Regions from separate parts of the Virgibacillus sp. Bac330 genome, predicted to be linked through region 2. Evidence: a T-box and tRNA genes for the amino acid it is inferred to sense, from the RefSeq annotation. Region 2 holds a T-box; the other holds one or more tRNA genes.
The links. The T-box of region 2 lies ahead of proS (proline--tRNA ligase). A T-box ahead of a tRNA ligase gene usually reads a tRNA of that ligase, here a tRNA-Pro.

Region 1: it encodes a tRNA-Pro, which carries the amino acid that the T-box ahead of proS (proline--tRNA ligase) is inferred to sense. The anticodon was not compared.

What each region holds. Positions count from the first base shown of each region.
Region 1 covers NZ_CP033048.1:3,221,805-3,231,855, reverse strand. The annotation lists gene rsbW (anti-sigma B factor RsbW) at 1-272, shown strand, start outside; gene sigB (RNA polymerase sigma factor SigB) at 244-1,035, shown strand; gene D9780_RS15030 (SpoIIE family protein phosphatase) at 1,038-1,631, shown strand; gene D9780_RS15025 (Tex family protein) at 1,794-3,950, shown strand; gene D9780_RS15020 (catalase) at 4,125-5,588, opposite strand; gene D9780_RS15015 (SprT family protein) at 5,778-6,242, shown strand; tRNA gene D9780_RS15010 (tRNA-Asn) at 6,447-6,521, shown strand; tRNA gene D9780_RS15005 (tRNA-Ser) at 6,527-6,617, shown strand; tRNA gene D9780_RS15000 (tRNA-Glu) at 6,624-6,695, shown strand; tRNA gene D9780_RS14995 (tRNA-Asp) at 6,718-6,794, shown strand; tRNA gene D9780_RS14990 (tRNA-Gln) at 6,799-6,873, shown strand; tRNA gene D9780_RS14985 (tRNA-Lys) at 6,956-7,031, shown strand; tRNA gene D9780_RS14980 (tRNA-Leu) at 7,049-7,130, shown strand; tRNA gene D9780_RS14975 (tRNA-Leu) at 7,379-7,462, shown strand; tRNA gene D9780_RS14970 (tRNA-Arg) at 7,487-7,563, shown strand; tRNA gene D9780_RS14965 (tRNA-Pro) at 7,569-7,645, shown strand; tRNA gene D9780_RS14960 (tRNA-Gly) at 7,661-7,734, shown strand; tRNA gene D9780_RS14955 (tRNA-Ile) at 7,746-7,819, shown strand; rRNA gene D9780_RS14950 (16S ribosomal RNA) at 8,176-9,740, shown strand.
Region 2 covers NZ_CP033048.1:358,394-368,444, reverse strand. The annotation lists gene D9780_RS01640 (amino acid ABC transporter ATP-binding protein) at 1-354, opposite strand, end outside; gene D9780_RS01635 (amino acid ABC transporter permease) at 347-1,006, opposite strand; gene D9780_RS01630 (transporter substrate-binding domain-containing protein) at 1,280-2,056, opposite strand; gene D9780_RS01625 (M20 family metallopeptidase) at 2,445-3,605, opposite strand; gene proS (proline--tRNA ligase) at 4,242-5,681, opposite strand; T-box leader at 5,994-6,207, opposite strand; gene D9780_RS01615 (cysteine hydrolase family protein) at 6,494-7,042, opposite strand; gene D9780_RS01610 (DUF456 domain-containing protein) at 7,096-7,581, opposite strand; gene D9780_RS01605 (glycerol-3-phosphate acyltransferase) at 7,602-8,219, opposite strand; gene D9780_RS01600 (M15 family metallopeptidase) at 8,752-9,300, shown strand.

The sequences.
Region 1 (10,051 bases), 1.6 Mb from region 2:
GTGTATATGAAGATCGATTAGAAGTGATGGTTGCTGATCATGGTGGCAGTTTTGACTTAAATGAAATAAAAGACGACATTGGGCCATGTAAAGAGAACGAATCAATTGAAGAATTGAGAGAAGGGGGTTTTGGTCTGTTTTTAATTAATGCATTAATGGATAAAGTTCAAATCAAAAATGAATATGGAGTCATTGTTTTAATGACAAAGTATATTCATGAACATGAAGCTGAGGTGGGCTTTGATGACGACCAAATCTCAACCACACAATAGCGGAAGAGATGAGGTTTACCAGTTAATTGAATCATTACAAAAAGAGCCTACGGATGAGTATTTACAGGAACAGCTTGTACTTAAATATAAGGATCTCGTGGAATCTGTTGCACGTAAATATTCCAAAAATAGCGCCATTCATGAGGATCTTGTTCAAGTAGGTATGATCGGTTTGCTTGCTGCAGTACGTCGATATGATTCAACATTCGGTAAATCTTTTGAATCTTTTGCGATACCTACCATTATTGGGGAAATTAAGCGATTTATAAGAGACAAAACATGGAGTGTACACGTCCCTAGGCGGATTAAAGAATTAGGCCCTAAAATAAAAAAAGCGGTTGATACGTTAACAATGGAAAATCAATCTTCCCCTTCCGTAAAGGAAATAGCTGACTTTTTACAAGTCTCTGAGGAAGATATTTTGGAAACAATGGAAATGGGAAAAAGCTATAAAGCTCTATCTGTAGACAGAAAGGTAGAAGCTGATTCGGACGGCAGTACAGTTGCTATATTAGATTTGGTTGGAAACGAGGAAGTTGGCTACGAACAGACAGATCAGAGGATGTTATTAGAGAAGATGCTTCCCATCTTGTCAGAGCGTGAGCAAAAAATCTTACAATATACGTATTTCGAAAATAAGAGTCAAAAAGAAACTGGTGAATTGTTAGGTATATCGCAAATGCATGTTTCAAGGTTGCAGAGACGTTCGTTACGCAAATTACGAGAAGCTATTCAATCCGAGGATACGGAGGTCTTTGATTAAAAATGGGACAAGTAAAGGTGTCTGTATTTCAACAAGCGAAAACAGGCAATTACTACTGTGGTGATAGTTTTTTTTATGAAGAGACAAATCGTGAATTTGTTTGCGCTATTGCGGATGGGTTAGGCAGTGGAGAAGTAGCAAAGGAATCATCTCAAGTTGTTATTGATATTATTCAAAATAACATTCATGCAAGTATTGAATCCATTATTAAAGAATGTAATCAACAATTGCAGGGAAAGCGCGGTGTAGTCATTGGCATTCTCAAACTGGATTTTCAAGCAGAGATGTATTCTTTTTCTTCTATTGGCAACATTGGCGTGCTAACAATAACGGACCATCAGCATAAAAAACGTAATATACCCAATGCTGGCTATTTAGCTGGTTTCCATCGTCCGTTTAAGATTGTTCGGGAAAGGCTCCAACCGGATATGGTGTTTATTATGTTTTCGGATGGGGTGACCGATCGCGATTTATCGCAAAAATATTTGCTGACGAAAAATGTCCAAGAAATTACCGAGACGTTTAAATGTTTAGCTAGTGAAAATAGAAGTGATGATACAACATTAATAGCGATGCACTATAGAGGGGCTGATTGAAAAATCAGTCCTTTTCGTCATGAGGATATCAATCTTAAGGATGAGTCCGTCGAACATTTTTTGTTCGTTCTTTTAACGTAGTCATAGCGATAGTAGGAAAGCAAACCATTTTTTGATAAAATAGACCACATGAGTAAAGGAGGAAAGCTTGTGGCAAATGAAATGAATCAAGAATTAAGTTCGTGGGTTGCGAATGAGACGAAAATAAATGTACCCATTGTAAATAAAGTCATTGCTTTACTAGAAGATGGTAACACGGTTCCATTTATTGCTCGTTACCGAAAAGAAGCTACTGGTGGATTAGATGAAGTACAAATTAAATCTGTTCAAGATAAATGGAATTACGCCGTTCACTTAGCGGAAAGAAAGCAGGAAGTATTACGTAGCATTGCTGATCAAGGGAAGTTAACAGATGAGTTGCAGCAGGAAATAATAGCAGCAACGCAATTGCAACGGGTGGAAGATTTATATCGTCCTTACAAACAAAAACGCCGGACAAGAGCCACGATTGCTAAAGAAAAAGGATTGGAACCATTAGCTGAGCTTGTTTGGAAGCAAGAAATGACAACGCTAGCTGATGAAGCAACGAACTATCTTTCAGAGGAACATGAATTACATACCGTAGAAGATGTCTTAGCTGGCGTAAATGATATTATTGCCGAGTGGATAGCTGATGACCCTGGGTATAGAGAATATATGCGTGATGAGACGATGAAACGAGGTACGGTCGCATCAGAAGTAAAAGATCGGGAAAAAGACGAGAAACAAGTATATGAAATGTATTATGATTTCCATGAGGCAGTTCGCTCTCTCGTATCACATCGCGTCCTCGCTCTTAATCGCGGGGAAAAAGAAGAAGTGCTTAAAGTCACCATTCAACCCCCGTCAGAACGGATTCTTCACTTTTTACAACAAAAAATAGTAACAACCTCTGCTCATGCGGATGTTCTGGAATTATTACAACATGCGATTGAAGACAGTTATAAACGTTTAATTCAGCCTTCTTTAGAGCGTGAAATTCGAAGTAACTTAACGGAAAAAGCAGAACAGCAGGCAATTGAAGTGTTTTCCAAAAACTTAAAAAGCCTTTTACTCCAACCACCATTAAAAGGACGAACAATACTGGGGGTAGATCCTGCATTTCGTACAGGTTGTAAGCTAGCCGTTGTGGATGAAACAGGCAAGGTACACCATGTTGGTGTCATGTATCCGACGGCACCAAGAAAGGATACGGCTGGTGCAGAAAAGATTGTTCTGGATTTAATGAAGCAGTATTCAATTGAATTGATAGCGATTGGAAATGGTACAGCTTCTCGAGAGACGGAACAATTCATTGCCGATGTCATTCAAAAGCAAAACCTAGCCATTCCGTATATTATCGTGAACGAAGCTGGAGCAAGTGTGTATTCTGCATCGAAACTTGCAAGAGAGGAATTTCCTGAATTACAAGTAGAAGAGAGAAGTGCTGTATCCATTGCGCGTCGTGTGCAAGATCCATTAGCAGAATTAGTAAAAATTGATCCTAAATCGATTGGTGTTGGACAGTACCAGCATGATGTTAGTCAAAAAGCATTAAATGAATCGTTGACTTTTGTTGTGGAAACAGCAGTTAACCAAGTTGGTGTCAATGTCAATACAGCTTCTTCATCTTTATTACAATATGTATCTGGATTAAGTAAGACTGTTGCTAATAACATCGTTAAGCGCAGAGAAGAAGAAGGGAAGTTTACGAACCGAAAACAATTAAAGAAAATCCCTCGGCTAGGAGCAAAAACATATGAACAAGGAATTGGTTTTTTACGAATCATGGATGGAGAACATGCTTTAGATCGAACGCCCATCCACCCAGAGAGTTATGTAGTAACGGAAAGGTTATTACATTTACTCGGTTGTTCCCTAGAAGATATTGGTACAAATAAATTGAAAGAAGCTATTCATTCCATTAACACGAAAGAAGTTGCTAAACAATTAGAAGTAGGGGAACCGACGCTTCATGATATTGTCCAAGCATTGACAAAGCCGGGGCGAGATCCGCGTGATGATTTTCCACAACCCATTTTAAAGAAAAACGTCTTATCGCTAGAAGACATTGAACGTGGCATGGAATTACAAGGTACGGTACGAAATGTCGTCGATTTCGGCGTGTTTGTAGATATTGGCGTAAAGCAGGATGGGCTTGTTCATATTTCTAAAATGTCACATTCATTTGTAAAACATCCCATGGACATCGCCTCCGTAGGGGATGTTGTTACAGTGTGGGTAGAAGACATTGATGTGAATAAAGGAAGAATTGCATTATCTATGATTCAAGAGAAGTAAATATCTCGCTTTTGGAAAGAAAATATTCTCATACTCCTTTAGATAAGGTTACAAGGGAAAAATGCTTTCATTAAAAAATCCGAACGTTGAATTGGAAACCTGCTAGGAGGATTTCCAATTCGTTCGGATTTTTCTATACGTACATTTATTTAGTGAAAATAAATGGAAAGCTTATTAAGATTTTACGCTTTCTGGAACTTGAAGTCCAAGCCCTTGTGCAATACGCTCGCCCCATTCAGCGTCAGCTTTATAGAAATGTTCAATTTGGCGAAGCTTTATTTCATCTCTCGTTACGGGTTTCATATGATCAACGAATGCTTGAATTAAACGATCTTTTTCATCAGCAGACATTAAACGATATAAATCTCCAGCCTGTGTATAATGGTCATCACTGTCATACGGTACGCTATCAGCTTCACCATAGACGTCAAATGGTGTTATTTTTGCTGTTGGATCCTCTACTGGACCATTTACACTATTCGGTTCATAGTTTGGCTTAGATCCGCCATTACCATTAACCGTCATGAAGCCATCTCTTTGGTAATGATTGACTTCTGCTTTTGGACGGTTAACTGGAATTTGGTGATGGTTTACACCAAGGCGATAACGGTGTGCATCAGAATATGCAAATAGACGTCCTTGTAGCATTTTATCTGGAGAAGCTTCAATTCCTGGTACAAATTGCCCTGGTGAGAAAGCTGCTTGTTCCACCTCGGCAAAATAGTTTTCTGGATTGCGATTCAAAACCATTCTACCAACCTCAATACGTGGATAATCTTTTTTCGACCATACTTTAGTTACGTCGAAAGGATCCCATTTATACGTTTTCGCATCTTCATAAGGCATGATTTGTACATATAACTTCCATGCTGGAAAATCTTCGTTTGCAATAGCGTTGTGTAAATCTTCTATATGATAATCTGGATTTTCTCCAGCAATCTTCTCTGCTAAAGAAGCCTCAAGCCCTTTTACACCTTGTTCACTAATGAAATGATATTTTATCCAAAAAGCTTCTCCGTCTTTATTAACCCATTTAAATGTATGACTACCGTAGCCATTCATATGTCTGAATGTTGCAGGGATTCCACGATCGCCATGCAAGTAAGTGATTTGGTGAAGTGACTCAGGAGAAAGTGACCAGAAATCCCAAACCATATCTTTGTCTTTTAAATGTGTTTGTGGATTCCGTTTTTGTGTATGAATAAAGTCAGGGAACTTAATTGCATCTCTAATGAAAAATATAGGTGTATTATTGCCAACTAAATCATAATTTCCTTCATTTGTATAAAATTTAACAGAAAAACCACGTGGGTCACGAACTGTGTCGGCAGACCCTAATTCACCTGCTACTGTAGAAAAACGAATAAATAAATCTGTACGTTTACCTGCTTCGCTTAAAAAATCAGCTTTGGTGTATTTGGAAATTTCATCGTTCGTTACTTCGAAGTAGCCATAAGCACCTGCACCTTTAGCATGGACAATACGTTCAGGTATTCTTTCTCTATTAAAATGAGCTAGCTTTTCTAGCAAATGAAAGTCTTGTATAAGAGTAGGACCACGTTGTCCTGCTGTAATAGAATTTTGGTTATCAGCTACTGGCGCACCTGCTGCTGTTGTCATTCGGTTTCTTGTATCCATAATAACTCCTCCTTCTAAGTAATAAATCAGAACTACAATTATATTATAATACAAATTAAACAAAAATCAATATTTATTTATAATTATTTTAAATAAATAGTGTAAACATAGAATTCGGTTAATCTAGGAGCAAAATTGTGGTAAGTTATTGTATAATAATGTTGAAAAATGATAAGGAGTTTTTTTCAAATGACAATAGTAAATGATAAAGAACTATATCGCTTCGTAAATAATGTATCCCTTAACTGGTTCAATAAACCATTCCTTCATAAGGTTAAATTCAATCACCGTTTAAGAACGACAGGTGGGAGATATATTCCTGCTAAAAAAATGATTGAATTAAACCCAAAATACTTGGAAGAGGCAGGAGAACAAGCGTTTATAGGGATTATTAAACATGAACTTTGCCATTATCACTTACATATAGAAGGAAAAGGTTATAAGCATAGCGATCGTGATTTTAAAGAATTAATGTCTGCGACAAATTCTCCAAGGTTTTGTCAGCCATTACCTTCGCAGAGAGAATATAAATATATATATGCTTGTAAAACTTGTCATCAAACGTTTAAACGTCAGCGGAAAATGAATACAAATAAGTATAGATGCGGCAAATGTAAGGGGGAAATAGCTTTAGTAATGGAGAAAGGTATATGAAAGCTTTTGGTGAAGTAAGTATAAACTGAAAAAAACAGGAAAATACTATTGACGATTTTTGTCATTCGTGATACATTAAATGGGCTGTCAATTACATATGAATTCCAATAGAAAAATGACATTATAAAATTTAGTTAATCTATTGACATTTCGTTTGATTTAATGTATTATATTTTTCGTTGCGATTTATTCAACTTATACTATTCCACAGTAGCTCAGTGGTAGAGCAATCGGCTGTTAACCGATCGGTCGTAGGTTCGAATCCTACCTGTGGAGCCAATCACGGAGAAGTACTCAAGTGGCTGAAGAGGCGCCCCTGCTAAGGGTGTAGGTCGCGTAAGCGGCGCGAGGGTTCAAATCCCTCCTTCTCCGCCATTTCATGGCCCGTTGGTCAAGCGGTTAAGACACCGCCCTTTCACGGCGGTAACACGGGTTCGAATCCCGTACGGGTCATTCTAAAAAAATGAAGAGGTCGGGTCCGGTAGTTCAGTTGGTTAGAATGCCTGCCTGTCACGCAGGAGGTCGCGGGTTCGAGTCCCGTCCGGACCGCCATTGTTGGGCTATAGCCAAGCGGTAAGGCATCGGGTTTTGATCCCGTGTATCCTAGGTTCGAATCCTAGTAGCCCAGCCATTTTTATTTTTAATGGAACTTTACAATTTCGCTATTCTTTGTTCTCGTAATAAGACAACAGAGGATTTCTAATCAGAAATAGGAGCCATTAGCTCAGTCGGTAGAGCATCTGACTTTTAATCAGAGGGTCGGAGGTTCGAATCCTCCATGGCTCACCATTACACATTTAAATATTGCGGGTGTGGCGGAATTGGCAGACGCGCTAGACTTAGGATCTAGTGTCTTCGGACGTGGGGGTTCAACTCCCTTCACCCGCATTAAGATATAACTGTTTTCTTTATACTATAGAAGAAACTCGCAACTATCTTATTACAAAACAAGCTGCTGTAAATTTCGTTTTCAGCTCCAAATTAATTGTTAACAGAGAAGGTTATGAATAGTTTGCTTTTGCCTAAGAAGTTGCTACTATAGGGTATAGACTAATTAAAAGTTTATCTTAGTCTTAGTGAAATAAGTTCATTTAGAAGCTGTGATATACAGCCTTTTATTTTCCGCTTCATATATTGCGGTCGTGGCGGAATGGCAGACGCGCTAGGTTGAGGGCCTAGTGGGTGTATAACCCGTGGAGGTTCAAGTCCTCTCGACCGCATCAAAATAAATGAAATATTTTTTTGCGCCCGTAGCTCAATTGGATAGAGCGTTTGACTACGGATCAAGAGGTTAGGGGTTCGACTCCTCTCGGGCGCGCCATATTACGGGAAGTAGCTCAGCTTGGTAGAGCACATGGTTTGGGACCATGGGGTCGCAGGTTCAAATCCTGTCTTCCCGACCATCGCACACTTGATGTGCGGGTGTAGTTTAATGGTAAAACCTCAGCCTTCCAAGCTGATGACGAGGGTTCGATTCCCTTCACCCGCTCCAATTAATTTTATGGGCCTGTAGCTCAGCTGGTTAGAGCGCACGCCTGATAAGCGTGAGGTCGGTGGTTCAAGTCCACTCAGGCCCATTTGCTTGCTATGCTAGGGAGTATGAAGTTTATCGTTTTAATTCAAGGAAATGAAAACTTTAGCATGAAGCTAATTTTCTCTAAAGCTAGCAAGGCAAGATGATCTTATCCTAAAAGAAATGTTGTCCACGAAAATAAATTATATTTTTATTAAAAAAGTGTTGACATTCTGCTCTCTAGGTGATATGATATAAAAGTTGCTTCGTTGAAAGCAACGAAAAAATTTGCTCTTTGAAAACTGAACAAAACAACCAGTATGTCAAGGAAAAAACAAACCCTGTTTTTTCTTAAGAAATAAACTGAGAGAAATCTCAGCAGCTAAGAATGATGAAGAACGGTGTTCATCATCACAAACTTTTATGGAGAGTTTGATCTTGGCTCAGGACGAACGCTGGCGGCGTGCCTAATACATGCAAGTCGAGCGCGGGAAGCAAGCAGATCTCCTTCGGGAGTGACGCTTGTGGAACGAGCGGCGGACGGGTGAGTAACACGTGGGCAACCTACCTGTAAGACTGGGATAACTCCGGGAAACCGGGGCTAATACCGGATGAAACAAAGCGTCGCATGACGCAATGTTAAAAGGCGGCATATGCTGTCACTTACAGATGGGACCGCGGCGCATTAGCTAGTTGGTGAGGTAAAGGCTCACCAAGGCAACGATGCGTAGCCGACCTGAGAGGGTGATCGGCCACACTGGGACTGAGACACGGCCCAGACTCCTACGGGAGGCAGCAGTAGGGAATCTTCCGCAATGGACGAAAGTCTGACGGAGCAACGCCGCGTGAGTGATGAAGGTTTTCGGATCGTAAAACTCTGTTGTTAGGGAAGAACAAGTGCCATTCGAATAGGCTGGCACCTTGACGGTACCTAACCAGAAAGCCCCGGCTAACTACGTGCCAGCAGCCGCGGTAATACGTAGGGGGCAAGCGTTGTCCGGAATTATTGGGCGTAAAGCGCGCGCAGGCGGTCCTTTAAGTCTGATGTGAAAGCCCACGGCTTAACCGTGGAGGGCCATTGGAAACTGGAGGACTTGAGTACAGAAGAGGAGAGTGGAATTCCACGTGTAGCGGTGAAATGCGTAGAGATGTGGAGGAACACCAGTGGCGAAGGCGACTCTCTGGTCTGTAACTGACGCTGAGGTGCGAAAGCGTGGGTAGCGAACAGGATTAGATACCCTGGTAGTCCACGCCGTAAACGATGAGTGCTAGGTGTTAGGGGGTTTCCGCCCCTTAGTGCTGAAGTTAACGCATTAAGCACTCCGCCTGGGGAGTACGGCCGCAAGGCTGAAACTCAAAAGAATTGACGGGGACCCGCACAAGCGGTGGAGCATGTGGTTTAATTCGAAGCAACGCGAAGAACCTTACCAGGTCTTGACATCCTCTGACACCCCTAGAGATAGGGCATTCCCTTCGGGGACAGAGTGACAGGTGGTGCATGGTTGTCGTCAGCTCGTGTCGTGAGATGTTGGGTTAAGTCCCGCAACGAGCGCAACCCTTGATCTTAGTTGCCAGCATTTAGTTGGGCACTCTAAGGTGACTGCCGGTGACAAACCGGAGGAAGGTGGGGATGACGTCAAATCATCATGCCCCTTATGACCTGGGCTACACACGTGCTACAATGGATGGAACAAAGGGCAGCGAAGCCGCGAGGCCAAGCAAATCCCATAAAACCATTCTCAGTTCGGATTGCAGGCTGCAACTCGCCTGCATGAAGCCGGAATCGCTAGTAATCGCGGATCAGCATGCCGCGGTGAATACGTTCCCGGGTCTTGTACACACCGCCCGTCACACCACGAGAGTTGGTAACACCCGAAGTCGGTGAGGTAACCTTTTGGAGCCAGCCGCCGAAGGTGGGACCAATGATTGGGGTGAAGTCGTAACAAGGTAGCCGTATCGGAAGGTGCGGCTGGATCACCTCCTTTCTAAGGAATTATAGAAGGCGGAAGCGTTTGGTTAGCGACGTATGAACTGGACTGACCCAAAGGAGATAAAGGAAACACGATGAACGTAAGTGAATCGATTGTTGACTCATCGTACGGAGGGGAAGGAAGTTGCACTAGTCGCTGAACGCTGGAGCTAGACTATTATACGGAAGACATACTCGGTTGTTTGGTTCAGTTTTGAGAGAGTAAATGCTTGTCTCTCAAGGATGAGATAGAAGGATCTTCTGTTAAAACCCGTCACGTCCTGTGACGAACACAGAAGTCACCACATCCTGTGGAAGCTTGTACCT
Region 2 (10,051 bases):
TTTTGCTATTTGATAAGCTTCTTGCTTGGATATTCCTTTTACTTTTTGTGGTGCATAAGCCACATTATCTAATACTGTCATGTGTGGGAATAAATGAAAATGTTGAAACACCATACCGATATGCTTTCGGACAGCTAATTTATTTTGCTTTGGATCGGTAATTTCTTGCTTGTTAAGCCAAATCTTTCCTTCCGTTGGGAGTTCCAATAAGTTTAAGCAACGTAAAAATGTCGATTTACCAGATCCAGACGGGCCAATGACAGCGACAACTTCTCCGTGCTGAATCGTTGTCGATATATTTTTTAATACGGTTTGTTTGCCAAATTTTTTCGTTATATTTTCCGTTTTAATCACTTTGACGAAGCCTCCGTTCTAGTAATCTACCAAATTGTGTAAGAATAAAGACCATCACCCAGTAGATTAAGCCTGCGAATAATAATGGTTCAAAATTGCGATATAAGTCTGAACCAACCACTTGCGCACGGCGCATTAAATCTAAATAACCGATTGTAGATACGAGGGCGGATTCTTTTGTTAATGTAATAAATTCATTCATCATCGCTGGCAATATATTTTTAAATGCTTGTGGCAAAATGATATGTGCCATCATCGGACGATAAGGAATTCCCAACGCCTCTGCTGCTTCAGTTTGCCCTTTTTCCACTGCTTGAATACCACCACGAATGATTTCAGAAATATAAGCAGCTGAATTGAGACCAAATGCTAATACGGCAGAGATAAATGCGGATATATCATAGCCTGTTAACTGTGGAACAGCATAATAAATAATCATTAATTGTAAAATGAGTGGTGTGCCACGAAAGATGGACGTATACGCATCTGCAAAAGGTTTTAACACAGGAACTTTTGTTACTTTACATAAAGCTAGTAATGTACCTAAAATAAATCCAATGACTATAGATACACTAACGAATTTTAATGTTGCCCCAATTCCTTCTAATATAAAAGGAATGTAAGGCACGATTTGGCTGAAATCCAAATTCATGCCTTATCACCTCACTTTTCTCTCTCTATGTTTTTTCATCTATGTTGCATTTAGAAGTTACCCAACTTTGGCCGTATATCAAGTGAAGCTTCTTTTCAGTGGGGAATTCTTTCATCCCAGCTAATGTTTAGCCCTCAAGGGTAGAACCTCAAAAAGGGGAATTAGGTGGTTATCTTTCCATTAGACTTGATTAACCTCCATCTTTTCATTCTGGAGGTGGGAGATACCAATACTTTATATCCTTGATACATGTGTCAACTTCTGGTCACTTATCTATTGCAATTCTTTCAACCACTTATCTTCTAGCTTTTGAATTTCCCCATTTTCTTCAAATTTGGCTAGTACATCATTTACTTTTTCTACCAATTCACTTCCCTTTGGAAAAGCAATTCCCATCCCTGGGGAACTCTCTGTTGGATCATCAAAAAACTTTAAATCTTGTTCTTTTACATAACCAGCTGCAACAGTTTTATCCATATAACCGACATCAATCCGATTAGCGTTTAATTCTTGAGGGAGAAGTCCAGCTTTATCTACTGCTTTCACTTCAAATCCATATTCTTTTGCTAGTTTTTTTGCTCCTTCCTCTTGAATCGTTCCGAGCTGTACACCGACTGTTTTTCCTTTTAAATCATCAATTGTTTCAATTTCAGAGTCTTTCGTTGTTAAAAAGCTTTCGCCTGAACGATGGTATTCTGTTGAAAAATCGACATTCTTTTTCCGTTCCTCTGTTGCACTCATACCAGACATTACCATATCCACTCGATCTGCTTGTAACGCTCCAATTAACCCGTCAAATTGCATATCTTCTATTTCTAATTCATAACCTAATTCTTCCGCTATCATTTGTCCTAATTCAATGTCAAATCCTTCGAAATTCCCCTCTGGATCACGCGTTTCAAATGGAGGAAAGTCTGCTGATGTTGCCATTTTCAGTACCTTTTTCTCTTTTTCTGCTTCTCCAGATGCTTTATCATCGCTGCTTCCACAAGCTGTTATTATTCCAGTTAAGAGAACGACAAAAACTACTAGGATCATTTTATGTTTCATTTTATTCACTCCATTTTTTGTTTATATATGTCTCTAGATTTGCAAAACTATTTTTTAATTATGAATAGTGATTTGTTCCCATATAAGGCATGATAATTTTATCGTATAGAATGCATAACTCTTTCTATTGATCTCGCTATTTATGATGGCAACCTTGCATGTTTTTTAAGCCCTGTAAGCTGTTACTTCAACTTTTCTCACTTCACATAATCAAACTTTGAGATGATTTTTACGTATCCTTCGTAAACAGGTAACCGACAATTGTGAAATTTTCCTTTGCAACTTAGCTGTCATCGATGAACGAATGCTGTACTTAGGGAAAATTAGGCTTATCCTTTATGAGGAAAACCGACCAAAACCGCGAACTTTTAATCGTTTTTATAGTTCCTTAACACTTGGTTTTGCGAAATTCTTGTTGAATTTCTGCAAAAAGTTTTGCGTCTGTAATTACTTCAAAACCGGTCTGTGCTAGAGCCAGTGCTCCATCAGCAATCATTTGATGCCCTTTATCTGTAATTGTCATATCTGCAAACGCTTGTGTATGTGCCGTTAAACCAGGCATATCAAAGCCAATATATGGATGAATCGCTGGCACCACATGGCTTACATTTCCCATATCTATTGATCCATAGCCTTCTTTTGCAGGAAAAACAGGCTGAGCGGTGATTTTCTCTATATGTTTTGTAAAGGATTTGGATAGAGCCTGATTGGTTATCATATTGTCGTAGCTTAATTCATAATTAGAAACTTCTAATCTAGCACCTGTCATTAGTGCCGCACCTTCAGCAATGTGTTGTACTTTTTCTACTATTACATCTAATTCCTTTCGTTCTTTTGCTCGCACATAAAATTGTGCCACTGCTTTATCGGGGACTACATTAGCTGCCTCACCACCGTCTGCTATAATGCCATGAATGCGTACATCTGTTGGAAGATGCTCGCGCAATGCGTTAATCCCATTAAACAGCTGAATGACGCTATCCAGTGCATTAATTCCCTTTTCTGGTGCAGCAGCTGCATGAGACGTTTTACCGAAGTAGGAAAATTGAATCGCGTCCATTGCAAGTGCCTCTCCGCTTTCATACGATTGATCGCCAGGGTGAACCATCATTGCAACATCAATGGAATCAAAAAAACCTTGTTCACTCATTGGCACTTTAGCACCATTCGTTTCTTCTGCTGGTGTGCCTAAAACAACGACACTCCCCCCAGCTTCTGCTACCTGTGTACTTAAAATAATCCCCGCTCCAACACTCATCGTGCCAATGATATTATGACCACAACCATGTCCAACTCCGGGAAGTGCATCGTATTCAGCTAGGTACGCAATAGTAGGGCCAGGTTTTCCACTATCAAATGTAGCTTTAAATGCAGTGTTTCTCCCAGCTACATCTGTTTCTACCTCAAACTGATGCTCCTCAAGTAATTTCGTTAATAATTGCATCGATTGATACTCTTGATCGCCTAACTCTGGATGGTGATATAAATAGTCACTAATATGGCATAAATCACCATGGATATCTTGTATTGTTTCTTTTAACGACTTCATCTTCGTCCCACCTACATGTATAATTATTAATATGTAGGTATATTTATACCATTAAATGCATCATTATGCAATCTTTTTTTCTTTTTTTATGAAGAAAAGTATGTTTGTACTGTTATTTTCCGTTTTCAATTGTATTGCTGATTAATTAGCGTGATTTGCAATAACATGTCCCTTTAAACCATAAATTTTATGCATCAAGTTATGCCTTTTGCAAAAAATTCCTATTATCTCGTTAACGGAACCGTCGATTTTCTTTCATCTACTGCTTGTTCGTACAACAAGGGCAAGGGACGCTTTCTTATCTACAGAGGATAAATTGATTTTCTACATAGTAGCGTAAATTAATATGAGACATACCTAGTAAGAGAACCTATAAGGAAAGGAAAACTGTTGTAATTGAGAGGGATTTATCTATGAAGACTATCGATTTGTAGGAAAAGACTTGCTTGAAATGCATTTCATAGCAGTGCAAGCCATTAGGGGCGCTTATTAGAAAAGCTTGGCTTATCGCCCAGTAATATGGCGGCGCCGTGGTTTTATCCTAGAAACCTTAATACTTTTCCTAGTAGTGGATAAAAACGACCAAACCGCGCTTCATTTCAGATATTAAAAAAGAGAGGAACATCCCTCTCTTTTTTAATATGCTTTAGCCCAATACACTAACTCTTTCGCTTCTTTTCCACAGCATACGCATGTATCTGCTACTTTTTCTTGTTCAAGTGGAATACAACGAGAAGTTGCTAATGTTTCTTCTTTAATTTTTTCCTCACATGCTACATCGCCGCACCACATTGCTTTAATGAATCCAGCTTGTTCTTCTAAAACAGCTGCAAACTCATCCATGTTCGTTGCGGTATTTGTTTTTTCATGCAAATAATCTTCTGCTCGTTGATATAAATTCGCTTGTACTTCATCAAGTAGTGCAGGTAAACGAGTTGGTAATACAGCCAATGGAACAAATTCTTTTTCACCTGTATCACGTCGTACAAGGACTACCTGTTCTTTCTCGATATCCTTGGGCCCCATTTCAATCCGAACTGGTATACCTTTCATTTCATACTCATTAAATTTCCATCCAGGCATTTTATCACTAGCATCAATGTCTACGCGCACAATACCTTTTAATTGGTCACGAAGATCATATGCTTTATCCAATACGCCTTCCTTATGCTGGGCGATTGGTACGATCATCGCTTGTGTTGGAGCAATGCGTGGGGGTATTACTAAACCGCGGTTATCACCATGAACCATGATTAATGCACCCATGATTCGAGTGGATAATCCCCAAGAAGTTTGATGAACATATTGACTGTCTCCATTTTCATCTAAATACGTAATGTCGAAAGCTTCAGCAAAGCCTGACCCGAAATGGTGGGAAGTCCCTGATTGCAATGCTTTTCCGTCATGCATTAAGCTTTCAATCGTCAGTGTGTATTTAGCACCTGCAAATTTTTCTTTATCTGTTTTCTTCCCTTTAAGGACTGGGATCGCTAAATATTTTTCCACAACATCCGCATAAATTCCTAGCATCCGCTCTGTTTCTTCCGATGCTTCTTCATCTGTCGCATGTGCTGTGTGCCCTTCTTGCCAATGAAACTCGGAAGAACGTAAGAAAGGACGGGTTGTTTTTTCCCAACGGACAACATTCCCCCACTGATTGTACAGCTTTGGCAAATCACGATAAGAGTGAATGTTTTTCGAATAATAATCACAGAACAACACTTCTGACGTTGGACGTACCGCAAGACGCTCTACTAATTCTTCATCTCCACCGTGCGTAACCCAAGCAACTTCAGGTGCAAAGCCTTCCACATGATCTTTTTCCTTTTGTAATAGGCTTTCTGGAATGAATAATGGAAAGGCCACATTCGTATGACCAGTTTCTTTAAATTTTTTATCTAATACATCGCGAATATTTTCCCAAATGGCAAAACCATATGGGCGAATGATCATTGTTCCACGAACTTGGCCATAATCGACCAATTCAGCTTGCTTGACAACATCGGTATACCATTGCGCAAAATCCTCTTCCATGGCGGTTATTTTTTCTACAAATTGCTTATTTTTTTTACCCAAAACATAACACCTCATTTGAATAGTTTTATCTACATGTCGATACTATTTTTTGCAAATATGAAACCTTTCCGTTTTACCTAACTTTGTAAACACGTGCTTCAAACAATAAACTTACTACGAAATGGTGATTTACATTCATTGCTAATATTTTTCTAGCAGAAGCGGTGTTGTTTATGAAAGATCTTTTTTCAAAGGAAGTGATGGCTTTCCCTATAGTGAACGATGGCGCTTTTCATTCGATAAACCAAGGAAAGTGTTGCTTGTGAGCACCCTTTCACTTTTTCTCTATAAACATAAAAAATCCTCCATCCGATAAGGGACCGAGGTTGGTGGTACCACCCTTGTTTGCAAAAATAAACTGCACACTTCATTGGATAACGGGGTATCCCCGCGCTATTTTACAGCATAAAGCTTTCTAATAGCGAACTCCGAAGCAGGTTCCATTGATTATCTTTGGAAATTTCCACCATCCATTTCCTCTCTATAAAAGACGTTTCAATATACTAATCTTCATCTACGTTTGTATGACATAATTGTACTTACACTATATAATTTGCCACAAAGAAAGTCAAGGTTAATGGAACTTCTTATTTCAACAGAAAAAAGCACACATGCGTTAACGCGATATGTTGTTTTAGAAAAACTTGGCTTGTCGCCAAGTCTTATGGCGAATGGCATCGTTTTCCTTTTACTATAACCCTTAAAACTTTTATACGTTCTTAATACTATAGTGAGAAAATGATCTGTCTACAACTGGTTTTCATCGTAAATCCGTTTTCCCAATGTGTGCCATAACACTTTTAATAAAAGAACTAAACAACCTTTGCCCCCAACGTGTTTTTGAAGTGTCCAAGTGCCCATTCATGTCCTGCTTGATTAAAACTGGCAACGGCATCTTGATGAACAACAATGGCAAAGCCCTTATTATAGGCATCGATCGCCGTATGTAATACGCAAATGTCTGTACAGACACCAACAATATGCACTTCTTGAATACCACGTTCACGCAGTTTCAGTTCTAAATCTGTGCCAGCAAAAGCACTATATCTTGTTTTATTAGTATAATATACATTATCCTTATTCTGGTACTCATTATAAAGCGTAGCAAGCTTTCCATATAACGCTTTCCCTGCTGTACCGATGATATTATGTGGTGGAAATAAGTTTGCTTCAGGATGAAAAGCGTCCCCTTCTTCATGTGCATCAATGGCAAACACAACATAATCGCCATTTTTAATAAATTGTTTCGTTAACGAAACCACGTTGTCTTCAATAGCTTGTCCAGGTACACCACACGTTAATTTTCCATCTTCTGCTACAAAATCAATCGTATAATCTACATTTAAAAGCGCCTTTTTCATGAATGAAATCATCCTTCCACTTTGAAATAAACTATTTTCGTCACATCTTTATCTTAAAAGATAATTACCACAAAGAACCAAACAATCATAACAAATTGAAGTACAATTTTAGCAACTGCCCCACCTAGAAATCCGATTAAGGAACCGACTGAAGCACGGAACGCTTCCAGTACAGTCCGTTGCTGTAATAACTCGATAATAAAAACGGTTAAAAACGGCACAATAAGAATTCCAAACGGTGGGATGATAAAGGAACCAACAATAACAGCAACAGCGGCACCACGTTCTCCCCACTTGCTACCGCCATACTTTTTGACAAAATAACTATTTGCAATAATATCAGCGCCGACTAAAAGTGCTGTAATAATACCCATTCCAATCCAAAAAGAAAGTGTTAATTCATTGGAGTTGAGAGCAAACTGATACAAAAGGAAACCGCCCCAAAGCACAAACACAGACGGAATAATTGGGAATATAATCCCTGCAAAGCTTAAAACAAATAAAGCAATAATTAAAATCCAAATAACGATCTCCAAAATAACATTTCCTCCCGCAACGACTAGTTTTTACGAAACATACTTGATAGCTTTGTCTCCTGCTTTGTTACTATACGTCGAAAGTTCTCCATATGTTTCATGATACTTAAAATAGATAAAAAAATAACAATTAAAGTTGGTTCTACGCCGAAAAATATATACGTCGTCAACAAGAAAGAAAGATACATAACAAGAACACCCATTACTAAATAATCGGTAGCAATTGTAATAACAAGTAATAGTCCAATACCGATTACAGCGACCCTCCAATCGACAGCGAGTAAGATACCAACGAGCGAAGCAGTTCCTTTACCACCACTAAATTTCATCGTAATCGGATAATTATGTCCTAAGATGACAAATAATGCCGTAACATATATAAGCAGTATTCGTTCATCTCCGCTTATACCATGCGCATCTAAGAGATATAATACAACAAAAATGGCAAAAGTACCTTTTAAAATATCAAAGAGGGCGACAAATATCCCATACTTCCAGCCCAATAAAATCGTCGTATTTGAGGCTCCAGCATTTTTAACACCTGAATTCTTAATATCTACACGTTTATATAAACTAATAAGTTGTGAACCGTGTATGCAGCCTATGAAGTAACCAATCATAGCAACTAGTGCCGTAACCATGGGTCCCCTCCTTTTTTCTTATTATATCGTAAAAATTGCCATTTCGTAATGACAATTTGTTATTATGCAAACAGTCCTTCATTTGCTATGCTAATAGTATATAATATGTAAGCTTATACGTTTATTACATAAGAACAATTTTCTGTATATACGAAATGAATTACAAATTCACGCCGATGAAAGGTTAACAACCAAAAAGGAGTTTTCTAAAAACGGCTTGCCGAGGGGGGCGCCGGCATACTCCTGTTGCAGGAGCATGATTCCTAAAACTTTCGTTGACTCGTTCCACTCGCTCCGTTGCTAACCGGGCGCCCCGAGCCTTTGTTCGTGAAAATTTATGAACGAAATGTTTAAATCTAGTATTTTTTCCTTTCTTCTTCAGCGGGGACTATAAATACCTTTTGAACAATGGGAGTATTTTCCTCTTGCGAGTTGTGTAGAATAATTTTTTGAAGCGAAAAGTATTACAGTATCATTCTATTGGAATCACATGAACAGATCCATGTATTATTATGAAGGAGATACATGCAGCATGAAGAGAATTCAACGAACATTATTACCATGGCTTATTATTTTAATCGGACTCCTTATTTTGTTTGTCATATACAATCAAAAGCAAACCGCTGATATAGATAAAGAAATGCCTACTCAGCTTCATCCAGTGGTTCAAGAAAAAAAAGAGGCATTCATAAATAAGGCAGCCTCTAGAAATATAGAGGTTGTCATAACAGATGGTTTACGTACCATACAACAACAAAATGAATTATATGACCAAGGAAGAGAGACAGAAGGAAGAACGGTCACCAACGCAAAAGGTGGACAATCCTACCATAATTATGGATTAGCAATCGATTATGCACTAAGAAGTGAGACTGGAGAAGTTATTTGGAACATTGATTATGACGGAAACGGAAACGGCAAATCCGATTGGTTTGAAGCTGCTTCTATTGCCAAAGAGCTCGGCTTTGAATGGGGCGGAGACTGGAAAAGATTTAAAGACTATCCCCATTTGCAAATGACATTTGGATTAAGCATTAATCAATTACAACGTGGAATTCGCCCAGAAAAAGAACGCGAGTGATCACGCTGTATGCGACGATGAGCGAATTTGCGACGAACAAGAGCGAACTTCTCGCGAGAGCGAGCAAATTTACGACGAGCAGGAGCGAACTTCTCGCGAGAGCGAGCGATTTTGCGACGAGCAGGAGCGAACTTTTCGCGAGGGCGAGCGAATTTACGACGAGCAGGAGCGAACTTCTCGCGAGGGCGAGCGATTTTGCGACGAACAGGAGCGAGTTACGTGCGGAGCGAGCGATTTTGCGACGAGCAGGAGCGAACTTCTCGCGAGGCCGAGCGAAGTTATGACGAGCAGGAGCGAAATTCTCGCGAGGCCGAGCGAATTTACGACGCACAGGAGCGAACTTCTCGCGAGGCCGAGCGAATTCACGACGCGCAGGAGCGAACTTCTCGCGAGGCCGAGCGATTTTGCGACGAACAAGAGCGAGTTACGTGCGGAGCGAGCGATTTTGCGACAAGCAGGAGCGAACTTCGTGCAAGGGCGAGCGATTTTGCGGCGAGCAGGAGCTATTCACGCGAGAGCAAGCGATTTTGCGACAAGCAGGAGCGAACTTCGTGCAAGGGCGAGCGATTTTGCGGCGAGCAGGAGCGATTCACGCGAGAGCGAGCGATTTTGCGACGAGCAGGAGCGAGCTTCACGCGAGGGCGAGCGATTTTGCGACGAACAGGAGCGAACTTCGTGCAAGGGCGAGCGAATTTACGACGAGCAGGAGCGAAATTCTCGCGAGAGCGAGCGAGTTACGACGCGCAGGAGC